3 regions of the Variovorax sp. J31P179 genome follow, and region 2 is predicted to be linked to each of the others. Evidence: predicted binding sites of a transcription regulator. Region 2 holds the regulator's gene; each other region holds the start of a gene.
What was found. The regulator LexA, encoded in region 2, represses DNA repair genes until DNA is damaged. The targets are predictions, from matches to a motif close to ACTGTATNNNNATACAGT.
Positions count from the first base shown of each region.

Region 1: a site for LexA is predicted at 1,822-1,839, ahead of QTI17_RS12795 (ATP-dependent helicase). Genes of this name have one in related genera too.
Region 3: a site for LexA is predicted at 1,253-1,270, ahead of recA (recombinase RecA). Genes of this name have one in related genera too.

Region 1 is NZ_JASZYL010000004.1:367,622-373,721, forward strand. Features, by position in the region: gene QTI17_RS12785 (5'-methylthioadenosine/adenosylhomocysteine nucleosidase) at 1-663, shown strand, start outside; gene corA (magnesium/cobalt transporter CorA) at 656-1,642, opposite strand; gene QTI17_RS12795 (ATP-dependent helicase) at 1,852-3,972, shown strand; gene hpf (ribosome hibernation-promoting factor, HPF/YfiA family) at 4,327-4,656, shown strand; gene QTI17_RS12805 (PTS sugar transporter subunit IIA) at 4,747-5,214, shown strand; gene hprK (HPr(Ser) kinase/phosphatase) at 5,243-6,100, shown strand, end outside.
Region 2 is NZ_JASZYL010000002.1:354,667-360,766, reverse strand. Features, by position in the region: gene kdsB (3-deoxy-manno-octulosonate cytidylyltransferase) at 1-624, shown strand, start outside; gene adk (adenylate kinase) at 751-1,407, shown strand; gene QTI17_RS06055 (DUF6152 family protein) at 1,408-1,881, opposite strand; gene QTI17_RS06050 (hypothetical protein) at 1,913-2,329, opposite strand; gene QTI17_RS06045 (asparaginase) at 2,334-3,323, opposite strand; gene lexA (transcriptional repressor LexA) at 3,398-4,072, shown strand; gene QTI17_RS06035 (hypothetical protein) at 4,222-4,569, shown strand; gene QTI17_RS06030 (D-2-hydroxyacid dehydrogenase family protein) at 4,653-5,660, shown strand; gene QTI17_RS06025 (MFS transporter) at 5,657-6,100, shown strand, end outside.
Region 3 is NZ_JASZYL010000004.1:184,587-190,686, reverse strand. Features, by position in the region: gene recX (recombination regulator RecX) at 1-60, opposite strand, end outside; gene recA (recombinase RecA) at 69-1,190, opposite strand; gene QTI17_RS11950 (MarR family winged helix-turn-helix transcriptional regulator) at 1,336-1,809, shown strand; gene QTI17_RS11945 (response regulator) at 1,839-2,513, shown strand; gene QTI17_RS11940 (sensor histidine kinase) at 2,592-4,010, shown strand; gene QTI17_RS11935 (Pls/PosA family non-ribosomal peptide synthetase) at 4,032-6,100, opposite strand, start outside.

The sequences.
Region 1 (6,100 bases), on a different contig from region 2:
GGGCAGCCGGTGGTGGCGGTGCTGTCGCGCATCGGCAAGGTCGCGGCGGCGCTCACGGCCACCGTGCTGCTCGAGCGCTTCCAGGCGCAGGCGATCGTCTTCACCGGCGTCGCCGGCGGGCTGGCGCCGGGTGTCCGGGTCGGCGACGTGGTGGTCGCGACCCGGCTGCTGCAGCACGACCTCGACGCCTCGCCGATCTTCCCGAAGTACGAGGTGCCGCTCACCGGCCATGCGCGCTTCGCGGCCGACACCGCGATCAGCGACGCGCTGGCCGCGGTGGCCGCCGGCGTGCTGGCCGACACGGTGGGCCTGCTGGGGCAGCAGGTGGTCGAGGATTTCGGGCTGGCCGCGCCCGCGGTGCACCGCGGCCTGCTGGTGAGCGGCGACCGCTTCGTGTCGTCCGCCGCCGAAAGCAGCGCGCTGCGCAACGACCTGCCGGACGCGCTGGCGGTCGAGATGGAAGGCGCAGCGGTGGCCCAGGTGTGCCACGACTTCGGAGTGCCCTTCGCCGCGGTGCGCACCATTTCCGACCGCGCCGACGACGAGGCGCACGGCGACTTCACGCGCTTCGTCTCGGTGGTCGCGAGCCGCTACAGCCTGGCGCTGATCGATGGGTGGCTGGCGACCCTGCCGCCGGCCGCCGAGCAGGGCGAGGCTACTTGAGCCACCCCCGCCGGCGGAAGTACCACATCGGCCCCAGCGCGCTGATGATCATCAGCACGATCGCATACGCGTAGCCGTAGCTCCAGTCGACTTCGGGCATGAACTTGAAGTTCATGCCGTAGACGCTGGCGATCAATGTCGGCGGCAGCAGCGCGACGCTGGCCACCGAGAAGATCTTGATGGTCTTGTTCTGGTTGATGTTGATGAAACCGACGGTCGCATCCATCAGGAAGTTGATCTTGTCGAACAGGAAGGCCGTGTGGTTGTCGAGCGATTCGATGTCGCGAAGAATCTGCCGCGCCTCCTCGAACTGCTCGGCGTTGAGCATCCGGCTGCGCATCATGAAGCTCACGGCGCGGCGGGTGTCCATCACGTTGCGGCGGATGCGCCCGTTCAAGTCTTCCTGGCGCGCGATCAGGCCCAGCACCTCGCCGGCCAGCTCGTCGCTGACGTTGCCCGACAGCACCTTCCGGCCGGCGATCTCGAGCTCGTCGTAGATGTTCTCGAGCGTGTCGGCCGAGTACTCGGCGTCGGCGTCGAACAGCTTCAGCAGCACTTCCTTGGCATCCTCGATCAGCCCCGGGGCACGCCGCGCGCGCATGCGCAGCAGCCGGAACACCGGCACGTCCTCGTCGTGGATCGAGAACAGCACGCCGCGGCTGCGCAGCTCGGTGTTGTGCTGGTTCAGGATGAAGGCGACGCGCACCGAGCGCGGGTTCTCGTCGTCGGCGATCAGGAAGTCGCTGCGGATGTGGAGCTCGCCGTTGTCTTCCTCGTAGAAGCGGGCCGACTCCTCGATGTCCTCGTCCATCGCGTCTTCGGGGATCGACAGGCCGTAGTACTGCTTGATCCAGCGCTTCTCCTCGACCGTCGGCGATTCGAGGTCGACCCAGATCGGCTGGAACTTGGACAGCTCTTCCAGGGCCTCGATCTCTTCCTGGACGAGGCGGCCGTTGGCAAGCGTGAAGATGTTGAGCATGGCTCACTCCCTTGAAATGTCTGGCGTTGGGGCGAGGGGCGGGGCGCTTTCAACTCCCTCGCCAACGGCGCGTCAGAGGGGAAGTGAAAGCTGCCGAGACGGATCGATTTCCATGCGCGAGTCTCCGGTTGCAGCGAGGCGCGATTATGTCATCCGGTCCCCGGCGCCGCCGCTGTCCGACTGGACGGACATACAGTACAGTTGCGTCGATGCAGCGCCTTGCCACCCCTCTTCCCACCGCGGCCGGAAGCCAGGCCGAGCGGCTGGCTGAAGCGCTCGCGACCCTCAACGAGGCCCAGCGCGCCGCGGTCCTGCACGGCGTCGACGCCGCCCTGGACCCGGGGCAGCAGGACCCGCGCCCGCTGCTGGTGATCGCCGGCGCCGGCTCGGGCAAGACCAGCACGCTGGCGCACCGCGTGGCGCACCTGATCGCCGGCGGCGCCGACCCGCAGCGCCTCCTGCTGCTGACCTTCTCCCGCCGCGCGGCGCAGGAGATGGAGCGCCGCGCCGGCCAGGTGCTGCAGCGCGTGCTGGGCCTGGCCTCGCAGACGCCGCCGGCACTGCCCTGGGCCGGCACCTTCCACGGCATCGGCGCCCGGCTGCTGCGCGCGTACGCGGCGCAGATCGGCCTGAGCGAGAACTTCACCATCCATGACCGCGGCGACGCCGAGGACCTCATGGGATTGGTGCGCCACGACCTCGGCCTGTCGTCCAGCACGCGGCGCTTTCCGCAGAAGGGCACCTGCCTGTCGATCTATTCGCGCACGGTCAACACCTGCGCGCCACTGGCCGAGGTGCTGAAAGAGGCCTTCCCCTGGTGCGCCGAATGGGAGGCCGAGCTCAAGCGGCTGTTCGGCGCCTACGTCGAGGCCAAGCAGCAGCAACAGGTGCTCGACTACGACGACCTGCTCCTCTACTGGTCGGCGATGGTCGCCGAGCCCGCGCTGGCCGAGCAGGTGGGGGGCCGATTCGACCACGTGCTGGTCGACGAATACCAGGACACCAACCTGCTTCAGGCCGCCATCCTGCGTGCCATGAAGCCCGATGGCCGCGGCCTGACCGTGGTCGGGGACGACGCCCAGTCGATCTATTCGTTCCGTGGCGCCACGGTCCGCAACATCCTCGACTTCCCGCATCAATTCGGCCAGCCGGCGCGGATCGTCACGCTGGAGCGCAACTACCGGTCGACCCAGCCGATCCTCGACGTCTCCAATGCGCTCATCGCCGGCGCCGCCGAACGGCACGCCAAGACCCTGTGGACCGACAAGCCCTCGGCCGGCAGGCCGCAGCTGGTGCTGGTGCCCGACGAAGCGCAGCAGGCCTGCTGGGTCGCCGACCGGGTGCTGGCCCACCGCGAGGGCGGCCTGGCGCTGAAGTCGCAGGCGGTGCTGTTCCGCACCTCCAGCCACAGCGCCGCGCTCGAGCTGGAACTGGCGCGGCGCAACATCCCCTACGTGAAATACGGGGGGCTCAAGTTCCTGGAGGCGGCCCACGTCAAGGACCTGCTCGCGGTGCTGCGTTTCGCCCAGAATCCGCGCGGCCGGATGGCCGGCTTCCGGGTCACCCAGATGATCCCGGGGATCGGCCCGGTCAGCTCGGCGCGGCTGCTCGATGCCATGGACCGGGCGGGCGATCCGGGCGCCGCAGTGCAGGACTTCGTGCCGCCGGCCGCGGCGCAGGTCGAATGGACCCGTTTCGCGGTCACCTACGCCGCGCTGCGCGCCCCGGGGCTGTCCTGGCCGGCCGACATGGAACTGGCGCTCGACTGGTACCTCCCGCACCTGGAGCGGCTTCACGACGATGCCGCCGTGCGGCGCGGCGACGTCGAGCAGCTGGCCCGGCTGGCCGCCGGCTACGGCTCGCGCGAGCGCTTCCTGACCGAGCTCACGCTCGACCCGCCCGAGGCCACCAGCGACCGCCCCGGCCCGCCGCTGCTCGACGAGGACTACCTGATCCTGTCGACCATCCACTCCGCCAAGGGCCAGGAGTGGAAGTCGGTCCACGTGCTCAACGTGGTCGACGGCTGCATCCCGGCCGACGTGGCGCAGGGCGCCCGCGAGCTCGAAGAAGAGCGCCGGCTGCTGTACGTCGCCATGACCCGTGCCCGCGACCACCTGCACCTGCTGGTGCCGCAGCGCTTCTACGTGACGCAGCAGGCGGCGCGCGGCGACCGCCACCTGTACGCGGGCCGCACCCGCTTCATTCCCGCCGCCGATGCCCAGCGCTTCGAGCAGCAGACCTGGCCGCCGCCGCCCGAGCGCGCGCCCCACGTGCCGCCGCCGGCCGCCACGATCGACCTGCTGAGCCGGATGCGCGCCGCCTGGCGCTGAACGCGTGTCCGGCGGCGGCTTCCTGTCCCTTCGGACTGCGGGGTCGAAAGCCCCTTCGCCGGAGCCTGGGTTTGTTTCCAGTGGCGCCGGTCGGCCGCGCCGCCCGGCGCTTGTTGGCTATCAAATCGATAGCGTGTGACAAACTGCATTTGATCTGGCGCAGACCCCTGGCACGAAGGGATTGCAATTCGATGACAGCATGGGCATAGTGACCCGAAGCCTCTCTCTCCCTCCCCCTCTTTCCCTTCTTTCCCCTCTCTCTCCCTCCCCTCATTCCCCTCTCGTTTCCCCGGCCACGCCTCTACTTCCAGGGGCGCGGCTATTTCCCCAACCGTCAATTCCAGGAGGTCATTCATGAATTTGACGATCAGCGGTCATCACCTCGACGTCACACCTGCTTTGCGCAACTACGTTACGAGCAAGCTGGACCGGATCACCCGGCATTTCGACCAGGTGGTCGATGTGAAGGTGATCCTCACGGTGGAAAAGCAGAAGGAAAAGGAACGCCGGCAACGGGCCGAATGCAATATCCACGTCAAGGGCAACGACATGTTCGCGGAATCGAGCCACGCTGATCTCTATGCCGCCGTCGACGAACTGGTCGACAAGCTCGACCGCCAGGTCGTGCGCCACAAGGACCGCCTGCAGGATCACCACCACGCCGCCCCCAAGCGCGTGATGTAGTTCCGCTGTTCGGGCAAATACTCTTGCGGGCCGCCATCAGGCGGCCCTTTGCTTTTTTCAGGGTGGGTGCATAATCGCCCCCGCCCCAACATGAACCGACTCGCGTCCATCCTGCCGCCCGCTCAAGTGCTCGTGAGCGTCGACGCCACTAGCAAGAAGCGTGCTTTCGAAGAAGCAGGGCTTTTGTTCGAGAACCTGCACGGTCTCGGGCGTGCCCTGATCACCGACAGCCTGTTTGCGCGCGAGCGCCTGGGCTCGACCGGTCTCGGCCACGGCGTGGCGATCCCCCACGGCCGCATCAAGGGCCTCAAGTCGCCGATGGCCGCTGTGTTCCAGCTCGCCAACGCGATCGGCTTCGACGCCCCGGACGAACAACCGGTCGTGCTGCTGATCTTCCTTCTGGTGCCGGAAGCCGCGACCCAGAAACATCTGGAAATACTCTCGGAAATCGCCGAGCTGCTGAGCGATGCCAATCTGCGCGAGCAGATCAAGTCCAGCACCGATGCGGCGGCACTGCACGCCCTGATCGCCGGATGGCAGTCCGCACAGGTGGCTTGAACCTCTTCGGCGCCGGACGGGTTCGGACATGAAGCCGACCGTCATCAGCGCCGATGCGATGTTCGAGGAGTTCCGCGGCTCGCTGCGCTGGGAGTGGCTGGCCGGGCTCGGCGCCTCCGAACGGCAGTTCGACCCCGACGTCATCAGCCGCGCCCAGTCGGCCGCCGACCTGGTCGGCTATCTCAACTACATCCACCCGTACCGGGTCCAGATCCTCGGCGCCCGCGAAGTCGCCTACCTGACCCGCGGCACGCTCCAGGACACCGCCCGGCGGATCGCGCGCATCGTCACGCTGGAGCCGCCGATGCTGGTGCTGGCCGACGGCCAGCCGGCGCCCGACGAGCTGCTGTCGATCTGCGAGCGCGCCCAGCTGCCGCTGTTCGCGACCCGCGAGTCGTCGGCCTTCGTGATCGACCTGCTGCGGGCCTACCTGTCGAAGCATTTCGCCGAGCGCACCTCGATGCACGGCGTCTTCATGGACATCCTGGGCCTGGGCGTGATGATCACGGGCGAATCGGGGCTCGGCAAGAGCGAACTCGGCCTGGAGCTGATCTCGCGCGGCAACGGGCTGGTGGCCGACGACGCGGTCGACCTCTATCGCATCAACCAGACCACGCTGGAGGGCCGCTGCCCCGAACTGCTGCAGAACCTGCTGGAGGTGCGCGGCATCGGCCTGCTGGACATCCGGGCGATCTTCGGCGAGACCGCCGTGCGCCGGAAGATGCGCCTCAAGCTGATCGTGCACCTGGTGCGGCGCGACAGCTTCGAGCGCGACTACGAGCGCATGCCCTCGGCGCCGCTGACCCAGGACGTGCTGGGCATCCCGGTGCGCAAGGTGATCATCCAGGTGGTGGCCGGGCGCAACATCGCGGTGCTGGTCGAGGCC
Region 2 (6,100 bases):
GTGGCCGCCGACGACGCGCGCATCGTCGATGCCTGCCGTGCCCATGGCGTGCGGGTGCTGCTGACCCGCACCGACCATGCGAGCGGCAGCGACCGGCTGGCCGAAGCCTGCACCCAGCTCGGGCTGGCCGACGACGCGATCGTCGTCAACGTCCAGGGCGACGAGCCGCTGATCGCGCCCGATCTGATCGATGCGGTGGCCGACACGCTGGCCGCCCACCCCGACGCTGCGATGAGCACCGCGGCGCACGCCATCGACTCGCTCGAGGACTTCGTCAATCCGAACGTGGTCAAGACCGTGCTCGACGCCCGTGGCCATGCGCTCTATTTCAGCCGCGCGCCGATCCCCTGGTGGCGCGACGGCTTCGCGGCCAGCGGCCCGACCTCGCTGCCGAGCGCGCCGGCGCCGTTGCGCCATATCGGCATCTACGGCTACCGGGCCGGCTTCGTGCGCGGCTTTCCCGGCCTGCCGCCGGCGCCGGTCGAAACCACCGAAGCGCTCGAGCAGATGCGGGCCCTCTGGCACGGTCACCGGATCGCGGTCCATGTCAGCGCCCACGCCCCCGGCCCCGGCATCGACACGCCCGAGGATCTGGCCCGGGTCCGCGCCCTCTTCGCCGCCTGACCTCGCCCGTGCGGGGCTCCGAAACGGCCCGAACCCCATGCTATCCTCGAAGCAACTCCGCCTTTTCGTTGCGCCTCGTGCGCGCGACCTGGCGCGACAGAAATCGAAGAACCTTCCGAGGACACCATGAGACTGATTTTGTTGGGCGCCCCCGGGGCAGGAAAAGGCACGCAAGCGGCCTTCATTTGCCAGAAATACGGCATCCCCCAGATCTCCACCGGCGACATGCTGCGCGCCGCCGTCAAGGCCGGCACGCCGCTCGGGCTGCAGGCCCAGGCCGTGATGGCATCCGGCGCGCTGGTCAGCGACGACCTGATCATCAACCTGGTCAAGGAACGGATCGCGCTGCCGGATTGCGCCCAGGGCTTCCTGTTCGACGGCTTCCCGCGCACCATTCCGCAGGCCGAAGCGATGCGCGCGGCCGGCGTCCGGCTCGACTACGTGCTCGAAATCGACGTGCCCTTCAGCGACATCATCGAACGCATGAGCGGACGACGTTCGCACCCTGCCTCGGGACGCATCTACCACCTGAAGTTCAATCCGCCGAAGACCGAAGGCAAGGACGACCTCACCGGCGAAGACCTGATCCAGCGCGAGGACGACAAGGAAGAAACCGTGCGCAAGCGGCTCGAGGTCTACAGCCAGCAGACGCGTCCGCTGGTCGACTACTACTCGAACTGGGCCAAGGCCGAGCCGGCCGCAGCGCCGAAGTACCGCGCGATCAGCGGCGTCGGCAGCGTCGACGACATCACGCAGCGCGCCCTGGCCGCCCTGTCCAGCTGATCAGGCCGGGCTGGAACGCAGCCCGTAGGCCTTGCCGTCGACGAACAGGTACTCGACCCGCATCACGGCATCGCCTTTCTCTTCCTTGGTGCCGAAGCCGATGGCCGAGACCAGGGTCCCGGGCTTGATTTCGCGCACCTGCCAGGCCTCCATGCGCGTGAGCGGCGCCAGTTCGAGCTCCCATTGGCGGTCCTTGCGCCGCGGCAGCGCCGCCTTGGCAAGCAGGCCGGGTCCATCGACCGGCGCGCTCTGCGCCGGCAGCGCACGCTTCGGCAGGTCGGCAGGCAAGCGCAGATCGGCGGGCACCTCGATCATCAGTTCGGCATGCGGGTTCTGCCAGCGCGAACTCACCACCTTCCCTTCCAGGTAGAGCGGGCGGTCCTGGTCGAAACCGCTCCACCCGTGGTGGGCCCAGGCGAAGGGCATGGCGCCCGGCAAGGTGACGGCGGCGAACATGAGGCTGCGACGTTTCATGCGGGAACTCCTTTCGGGCTGCGCGAGGTCATCAATAGGCGATCCAGCGGCCGCAAAACACGACCGCCAGCCAGATCGCAGTGGACGACAACATCTGTACCCGCGCCAGCAGGTCGAGTTTGGCCAGTGAGCGGCGGGCATGGAACCACAGCGCGTTGGCGCCGGCCACCCCTAGCAGGCCCATCTTGACCAGAAACACCGGGTTCGCGAGCAACTCGGCCGGCTGGGTGGCGAACATCAACGATCCGCTGGCGGCCGCCAGCGCGAAGCCGGACAGCGCGAGGGTCAGCGACAGCCTGGCCAACCCCTGCACCGGCAGCACGGCAGCGCGGCCGAGGACGCGGGCCTCGAGGGCCACCAGGTTGCCCAGCAGCAAGGCGATGCCGACGATGTGCACGACCTCCAGGGCCGGGTAGGCCCAGGGGGTCGAGCGCAACGCCTCGAGCACGGGATCAGCCGGCGGAGGCGTCCGCCAGCAGTTCCAGCATGAGTGAGATGCGCGCCTTGACCGGCGTCAGCGCGCCGGCGTCGCGCAGGCGCTGGCCGGGCTTCGGGAGGATCCGCCCCTCGGCGCAGCGCGTCGCACGCAGCACCGAGACGCCCTCGGCCTGGGCCCGCAGCGCCGCCGCCTCCAGCGCCTGGTGCACGGTGCCGTTGCCGGTTGCCGCGAGCACGATCCCCTGCACCGGCTCGGCACCGCCACGGCGGCGCTCCTCGAGCAGCATCTCGACCAGGGAGCCGCGTGCCTCGGCGTGGCTCAGCAGGATCTCGACCCGCGGCCAGGCGGTGGCCGCGGCGATCCGATCGAACGACGAACGCGCGGCCGGGTCCGCCTGCGGCCAGTCCCTGAGTTGCCTGACGGCCCCTTCCTCGACATAGGCCAGCGGCCCGGCATCGCCGGAATCGAAGGCGTCGAGACGGTAGGTGTGGACCTTCTGCACCTCGACGGCGCTGTGAACCGTACCGGCGCACACCACGACCACGCCCCGGGCGTCCGGTGCTGCGGCGACCGCGATCGCATCGCGCAGGTTCTGCGGCCCGTCGGGCGCCAGTGCGCTCGCCGGCCGCATCGCACAGGTCAGGACCACCGGCTTCGAAGGCGCGAGGACGGCCTGCAGGAAGAACGCGGTCTCTTCCAGCGTATCGGTGCCGTGGGTGATGACCAGGCCGGCGACGTCCGGCTCGGCGAGCCAGTGGGCACAGCGCTGTGCCAGGGTGCGCCAGATCGCGAAACTCATGTCCTTGCTGTCCACCTGCGCCACCTGCTCGGCCGCGAGCGCGATGCCCGCCGGCGCGTCGATGCCGTGCAGCAGATCGGCGACGCCGACTTCCCCGGCCGTGTAGCCGATGTTGTCGTTCGCCGCACCGGCGCGGCCCGAGATGGTGCCGCCGGTGCCCAGCACCACGACGCGACGAGCGGATTTCTCGGAGATGTGATCCATGGCTTGCCAACTTCTCGAAACTGGTTAAAAATACAGGTACTGGACGTTTAGCCAGTGCCCCCACAGGAGCCTACATGCAGTTCGCCGTCAAGCTTACAGCCCGCCAGCAGCAGATCCTCGACTTGATCCAGAGTGCCATCGCGCGCACCGGCGCGCCTCCCACGCGGGCCGAGATCGCCGCCGAGCTCGGCTTCAAGTCGGCCAACGCGGCCGAAGAACACCTGCAGGCGCTGGCCCGCAAGGGCGTCATCGAGCTGGTCAGCGGCACTTCCCGCGGCATCCGCCTCAAGGGCGACGCCCTGCGCTCGCTCAACGAATCCCGCAACAACCAGTTCTCGCTGTCGCTGCCCGGCATGGCGCAGCTGGCGCTGCCGCTGATCGGCCGCGTGGCGGCCGGTTCGCCGATCCTGGCCCAGGAGCACGTCGACCAGACCTACTACGTCGAGAACACCCTCTTCCAGCGCCAGCCCGACTACCTGCTCAAGGTGCGCGGCATGTCCATGCGCGATGCCGGCATCATGGACGGCGACCTGCTGGCGGTCCAGTCCACCAAGGAAGCCCGCAACGGGCAGATCGTGGTGGCCCGCCTCGGCGACGAGGTCACGGTCAAGCGCCTCAAGCGCAACAAGCAGGTCATCGAGCTGCACGCCGAGAACCCCGACTACCCCACCATCGTGGTCCAGCCCGGCGAGCCCTTCGAGATCGAGGGCCTGGCGGTCGGCCTGATCCGCAACACGATGCTGATGTAAGCCCGCCTTTTCGTTCACGCACGCGGTCCTGCGTGCGCACCCGGTCCGGCCGCGACAGGTGGCGGGCGTATGGCCAAGAGCCATCACCCTGTCCTGGCCGATGAAAGCAATCCTGCCTGTGTTCAACCTCTGACTTTTCTGGAGTTCACATGGGAATCGCTCTACTCAGCATCGCTGACTTTCTGACGCCGTTGCAATCGCTGGCCGACCGCTGGATGCCCCGGCGCCGCTCGACCCGGGCGATGTCCTCGGGCCTGCGCTACGTCGGGATTCGCCCGAGCTGCCCGCTGCGCCAGGGCACGGCCGGTCCGGCGGCCGCCGCTGGGGCCACGGCACGCCCGCTGCGCGTGGTCCGCATGGTCGACGCACAGCAGCCGGGCCGCGCGGCCGGCCGCATGGTGATCTCCGGACGCATGGCCGATGTCTGCGCCGAGCTCGACCGCCTGGTCGCGCTGGAGGCCGCCCAGGCGCTGCCGCAGGCCGCCCACCTGCACTGATAGCTGCACTGAAGCACCGAAGCGCGACACAAAGTCGCCGCGCTGGCACAGCATGCCGTTCGTGCAAGGCACAATGGCATGCCATGAACATTGTGATCCTCGACGACTATCAGGACGCCGTGCGCAAGCTGAATTGCGCTGCCAAGCTCGACGCCTATGCAGCCAAGGTGTACACGAACACGGTCAAGGGCATCGGCCAGCTGTCGGTCCGGCTCAAGGACGCCGACGTGATCGTGCTGATCCGCGAGCGCACCCAGATCACCCGGCAACTGATCGAGAAGCTGCCCAAGCTCAAGCTGATCTCGCAGACCGGCCGGGCCGGCGGGCACATCGACATCAACGCCTGCACCGAGCAGGGCGTCGCCGTCGCCGAGGGGTCGGGCTCCCCGCTGGCGCCCGCCGAACTCACCTGGGCGCTGATCATGGCCGCGATGCGGCGCCTGCCGCAGTACATCAGCAACCTGAAGCACGGCGCCTGGCAGCAGGCCGGCCTCAAGTCGGCATCGATGCCGCCGAACTTCGGCCTCGGCTCGGTGTTGAAGGGCAAGACCCTGTGCATCTGGGGCTACGGGCGCATTGGCCAGCTGGTGGCGCGCTACGGCCAGGCCTTCGGCATGCAGGTCGTGATCTGGGGGCGTGAGCAGAGTTGCACCAAGGCGCGCTCCGACGGCTTCCAGGTGGCACCCAACCGCGAAGCCTTCTTTGCCGCGGCCGACGTTCTGTCGGTGCACCTGCGGCTCAGCGACGAGACCCGCGGCCTGGTGACGCTCGAAGACCTGTCGCGCATGAAGCCGACCGCGCTGTTCGTCAATACCTCGCGTGCCGAGCTGGTCGAGCAGGATGCCTTGCTGGCCGCCCTCAACCGCGGGCGCCCCGGGCTGGCGGCCATCGACGTCTTCGAGAGCGAGCCGCCGCTGCAGGGCCACGCGCTGCTGCGGCTCGAGAACTGCATCTGCACGCCGCACATCGGCTACGTCGAGCAAGACAGCTACGAGATGTACTTCGGCCAGGCCTTCGACAACGTCGTGAGCTTCATCAAGGGCAACCCGACCAACATCGTCAATCCCGGCGCGCTGCAGGTCCGTCGTTGAGCCGGCCTGCTCTGCCGGCCACCTTGTGGGCCTTGCTGGCAGGCAATTTCGTGATCGGCACCGGGGTGATGGTGGTGCCGGGCACGCTCAACGAGCTGAGCCAGTCGCTCCAGGTCGGCGCGGCCACCGCCGGCCAGCTGATCACCGCCGGCGCGATCGTCATGTGCCTCGGTGCGCCGCTGCTGGCCGCGCTGGTCGCCGGCTGGGATCGCCGCCGGCTGCTGGCCTTCACCATGCTCTGGTATGCCGCCGGCCACCTGCTGGCGACGCAGATGCCGAATTTCGGCAGCCTGCTGCTGGTGCGCATGCTGACCGTCGTCGCGCCGGCGGTTTTCACCGCGCAGGCCGCGGCCTGCGCCGGGCTGCTGGTGCCGGCCGAGCAGCGCGGCCGCGCCGTCACCTTCGTCTTCCTCGGCTGGTCGATGGCCTCGGTGCTGGGC
Region 3 (6,100 bases), on a different contig from region 2:
CTCGCGCTGGCTCAAGAGGCGCAGGGCGCGCCCCTTGAGCGATGGCGCACTGAAGGCCATGCGGGTGATTACTTCTTGTCGGCCTTGTCGGCCTTGTCGGCCTTCTCCGCCTTTTCGGGCTTGTCGGCGTCGGCACCGGCGCTCTCGACCGCCGCGGCCAGCAGCGGAATGCCCAGCGACTCGCGCACCTTGTTCTCGATCTCGCGCGACAGCTCGGGGTTCTCGCGCAGGAACTCGCGCGCGTTGTCGCGGCCCTGGCCGATCTTCTCGCCGTTGTAGGCGTACCAGGCGCCCGACTTGTCGACGATCTTGGCGTTGACGCCCATGTCGATGATCTCGCCCTCGCGGCTGATGCCCTCGCCGAACAGGATGTCGAACTCGGCCGTCTTGAAGGGCGGCGACACCTTGTTCTTGACCACCTTGACCTTGGTCTCGTTGCCGATGGCTTCGTCGCCCTTCTTGATGGTGCCGATGCGGCGGATGTCCAGCCGCACCGAGGCGTAGAACTTCAGCGCGTTGCCGCCGGTGGTGGTTTCGGGCGAGCCGAACATGACGCCGATCTTCATGCGGATCTGGTTGATGAAGATGACCATGCAGTTGGTCTTCTTGATGGTGGCGGTGAGCTTGCGCAGCGCCTGGCTCATGAGGCGGGCCTGCAGGCCGGGCAGCGAGTCGCCCATCTCGCCTTCGATTTCGGCCTTGGGCGTGAGCGCGGCGACCGAGTCGACCACGATCAGGTCGACCGCGCCGGAACGCACCAGCGAGTCGACGATCTCGAGCGCCTGCTCGCCGGTGTCGGGCTGGCTGATCAGCAGGTCGGACAGGTTGACGCCGAGCTTCTGGGCGTATTGCACGTCGAGCGCATGCTCGGCATCGACGAAGGCGCAGGTGCCGGCCTGGCGCTGCATCTCGGCGATGACCTGCAGGGTGAGCGTGGTCTTGCCGGAGGATTCAGGGCCGTAGATCTCGATGACACGGCCGCGCGGAAGGCCGCCGACGCCGAGTGCGATGTCCAGGCCCAGCGAGCCGGTGGAAACCACCTGGATGTCTTCCAGGGCCTCGCCCTCGCCCAGCCGCATGATCGTGCCCTTGCCGAACTGCTTTTCGATCTGGGCCAGGGCGGCCTGCAGGGCCTTGGCCTTTTCGCTGTTGGGGACCGAGATGCTGGTGCCTTTGACGAGTGCGTCCATGTGGAAAACTCCTTGAATATCAATGGGTTGTAGAGGCCGCATCGATCTGCTTTTAATCACAGGCTGGATGCTTGAACAGTAGTGTAGCGAGGGATATGGTTCCGGCGATCCATTTTTTGGTCAGTTTGCCTTACCATTTGAAGCCATGGACAAACCCTCCGACGACGCCTGGCGCCAGACTCACCTGGGCCGCCTGCTGGGCCACGCGATGCGGCGCTTCGACGAGCGGGTGCTGAGCCTGATGGCGCACGACGCCGAGGTGCCGCTGGCGCTGTCGAACCTGGCGGCCCGGGCCCAGGTGAGCGCCGCCCACATCCACATCACGCGCCACCTGGCGCGCGAGGGCTCGAGGCTGACCGATCTGGCCGAGCGAGCCGGCATGACCAAGCAGGCGATGGCCACGCTGGTCGACCAGTGCGAGGCCTGGGGCCTGGTCCAGCGCGGGCCCGATCCGCTCGACGCGCGGGCGCGGCGGGTGCTGTTCACGACCGACGGGCTGGCCTGGCTCGAGGCCTTCCGCCGTGCCGTCGCACAGGCCGAGGACGAATTCCGCGCCAGCGTCGGCAGCGAGATCGCCACCGTGGTAACCATCGGTCTCGAAGCCTATGCGGCGGCCTAGAATTCCAAGTTGTCTGGAGGCACGGCACCATGCGGATACTCATTGCAGAAGATGACCAGGTGCTGGCCGATGCCCTGCTGCGCAGCCTGCGCACCTCGGGCTCGGCAGTCGACCACGTGGCGACCGGCACGCAGGCCGATGCCGCGCTGATGACCAACAGCGAATTCGACCTGCTGATCCTCGACCTCGGCCTGCCCAACCTGCACGGCCTCGAGATTCTCAAGCGGCTGCGTGCGCGCGGCTCGCAATTGCCGGTGCTGGTGCTGACCGCGGCCGACAGCGTCGAGGAACGCGTCAAGGGCCTGGACTACGGCGCCGACGACTACATGGCCAAGCCCTTCTCGCTGCAGGAACTCGAAGCCCGCGTGCGCGCCCTCACCCGGCGCGGCATGGGCGGCACCAGCAACGCGATCAAGCATGGCCCGCTGGTCTACGACCAGGCGGGCCGGGTGGCGACCATCGACGGCAAGATGATCGAGCTGTCGGCGCGCGAACTCGGCCTGCTCGAGGTGCTGCTGCAGCGCGCCGGCAGGCTGGTCAGCAAGGACCAATTGGTCGAGCGCCTGTGCGAATGGGGCGAGGAGGTCAGCCTCAACGCCATCGAGGTCTACATCCACCGCCTGCGCAAGAAGATCGAGAAGGGGCCGGTGCGCATCGCCACCGTGCGCGGGCTCGGCTACTGCCTCGAGAAGATCCCCTCCTGATCCCCGGCGCGCCGCACCCGCTTGGTCAAACTCTTCCAGCGCGCCCAGCGCTCCCTGTTCGGCGAGATCCTCGACTGGATGCTCACGCCGCTGCTGCTGCTGGTGCCGGTCAGCATCGGCGTGACCTGGCTGGTGGCGCAGGGCATCGCCAATGCGCCCTTCGACCGGGCGCTGGAGTCCAACATCCAGACCCTGGCCCGGCTGGTCGACACCGACAACGGGCAGATCAAGTTCGTGTTGCCGCAGCCGGCGCGCGAGATCCTCGGCAGCGACGAGATCGACCGGGTCTACTACCAGCTGCTCGACGTCCACGGCACGCTGCTGAGCGGCGAGCGCGAAGTGCCGTTCCCCGGCACCGACGATCCGCCGGTGCCCGGCGTGGTCTACCTGCGCGACGGCCAGATGCACGGGCAGAAGGTGCGGATCGCCTCGCTCTGGGTGGCGGGCCAGCCGCCGGATGTGCCGCTGGCGCTGCTCCAGGTGGCCGAGACGCGCGAGAAGCAGTCGGTGCTGGCGACCGAGATCATCAAGGGCGTGCTGTTGCCGCAGTTCGCGATCCTGCCGCTGGCCGTGCTCTTGATCTGGCTGGCGCTGGTGCGCGGCATCAAGCCGCTGTCGGTGGTCGAGGCGCGGATCCGCGAGCGCAAGCCCGGCGACCTCAGCCCGCTGGACGAATCCTCGGTGCCGCTGGAAGTCGTGCCGCTGGTGCTGTCGGTCAACGAGCTGCTGAACAAGCTCAACGACTCGATCGGGACGCAGAAGCGCTTTCTCGCCGATGCCGCGCACCAGCTGAAGACGCCGCTGGCCGGCCTCCGGATGCAGGCCGACCTGGCCCAGCGCGAGGGCGCCAACGCCGACGAACTCAAGCAGTCGCTCAAGCAGATCGGGCGCGCCAGCGTGCGCGCCACGCACACCGTCAACCAGCTGCTGTCGCTGGCCCGGGCGGAGGGCAGCGGCGCCAACATCGGGCGCCAGCCCTGCGACTTGGCCCGGCTCACGATCGAGGTGGTGCGCGAGGCCGTGCCGCGGGCGATCGACAAGCGCATCGACCTCGGCTACGAGGGCGCCGAGACGGGTTCGCCGGGCGTGGTGTTCGAGGGCAACCCGACGCTGCTGAAGGAACTGGTGCGCAACCTGGTCGACAACGCGCTCAACTACACGCCGTCGACGCCCGATCGGCCCGGCGTCGTGACGGCGCGGGTGCTGGCCGACCCCTTCGGCCAGGTCCTGGTGCTGCAGGTGGAAGACAACGGGCCCGGCATCGCGGCGCACGAGCGCGAGCTGGTGTTCCAGCCCTTCTACCGGGTGCTCGGCAACGAGGCCGACGGCTCGGGCCTGGGCCTGCCGATCGTGCTGGAGATCGCCCGCCAGCACAGCGCCACCGTCCGGCTCGAGGATGCCCATCCGGGCCAGCGGCCGCCCGGCACGCTGGTCAGCCTGCGCATCGACACCCGCGACGGCGGCCGGCGCCCGCACGGGCCGGACCCGCACGCCTGACGAACGCGGCCTGGGTCTCGGTCAGGCGGCGACCGGCGCGGCGGGGTTTCCGCTCCAGCGCGAAAACGGCGGGATGCTCTCGCCCTTCATCACCAGCGTGAGCGGACCGAGCTGGGCGCCGTCGTGCACCGTCGCACCGTAGAGCACGATGCTGCGCGGGCCGATGTTGACCCGGGCGCCGATGTCCACGTGATGAATCTTCATCACGCGGTCCTCGAACAGGTGGGTCTGCGGGCAGCACTGGGCATTGAGTTCGCTGTGGTCGCCGATGCGCACGCAGTCGAACTCGGTGAGGTCGGTGGTGTCCAGGTAGACCCCGCGGCCGATCTTCGCGCCCAGCAGGTTGAACGCCAGCGGCAGCCAGGGCGTGCCGCGCAGGTAGTGCATGAAGTTGGGCACGGCGATGCCCTCGTAGAGGTTGGTCGCGGCCTCGGAGAGCCAGACGAAGGGCGTCCACATCGGCACCGCGAGCGGGCGGTAGCGGCGCAGGAAGAGCCACTTGAACAGGACCACGAAGACGAAGGTCGCGAGGCCGAAGACCAGGCCATCGACGGTCAGGTAGGCGACGACGGCGCCCCAATGGCCCGCGGCCGCCGAGGGCATCACGGCCAGCACGATGGTGTAGCCCGCGGCGATCACGATGGCGTGCGGCGCAACGATGCGGAAGGCCTCGACCAGGCCGCGTCCGAGCCTGCGGATGGGCGAGGGGTTGAAGGTCAGTTCTTCCGGATGGCCGGTGACGACCTCGCGCGCCGGCAGGCGCAGCGCCGGCGAGCCGACCCAGGTGTCGCCGCTCTGGACCGCGGCCGGATCGGGGGCGCGGCCGAGCACGCCGATCAGCACGTTCTCGGGCAGGGTGGTGCCATCCGGGATGTAGGCCCCGTTGCCGACGAAGCTGCGGCGCGAAATGACCGTCGGGCGCATCGACATCCAGCCGCCGTCGATCTCCTCGTCGCCCAGCAGCACCGCATCGGCGATGAAGCTGCCCTCGCCGAGGGTGAGCATGTCGGGCACGACGCCCAGCGCGGTCGAGATCTCGGCATTGCGTCCGACCTTGGCGCCGAGCAGCCGGTACCAGGCGGGCGCGAACATCGTCGCGTAGACGCCGTGCAGCACCGCCAGGCTCGACTCCTGGATCTGGTTGACCAGCCATTTGCCGCAGTAGACGTTGCTGTGCACCGGCCAGCTGCCGCTCTTCAGGCGCGGCAGCACGCTCCAGCGGATGCCGGCCGAGACCAGCGCGGTGAGCACGATCATCACCGCCGCCGCCGGCAGCGCCAGCACGAAGTACTTCAGCAGCTGCATCACGACCCCGTTGGTCTCCAGCCAGGGGAAGCGGTCGAAGTCGTCCAGCACGTCGATCAGCATGAAGGTCGGGAACAGGGGCAGGAAGAACAGCGCCGCCACCAGCAGGGCGCCGGTGAAGAAGAACAGCCCTTCGCCGATGCGCCGGCGCCGGCTGACGGCGGGGCGCGGGCGCAGCGAAGCCGGGTCGAAGGCACCCGCATCGCGCGCCGGCGAACCGCTCCAGATGCGCCCGGCCGGCAACGCCTGGCCCTCGGCCAGCGCGGACTGGGCGTCGAGATGGCCCCAGTCCCCGATCCGGGTATGGCCTTCCAGCACCGCGTAGGAGCCGACGTGGGCCTGCGCGCCGATGGCGATCGGCCCGAGGCGCAGCTCGCCGCACAGCACGCGCGCGTTCTCGAAGTTGACCGCGTTGCCGATGCTGGCACCGTCGCCGACCGAGAACAGGTCGGGCGCGCGAAGCTTGACTGACCCGATCATCACGTCGCGCCCGATGCGCGCGCCCAGCGCCCGCAGCCACCAGGCGTGGAGCGAGGAACCGCTGATGAAATAGGTGGGCGCCGCATCGACCAGCCGGTCGGCCAGCCACCAGCGGAAATAGGTCAGGCCCCAGAGCGGGTAGCGGCCCGGCGCCAGCCGGCCGGCGATCAGCCATTTGCCGGCCAGGGCCAAGACGAACTCCAGCACCGTGGCGACCAGGAAGGCGCCCACCGACATCGTCACCGCGTAGGGAACCGAATCGCCTGGGCTGCCCGTATAGAAGTGGTAGGTGAAGAAAGGCGCCA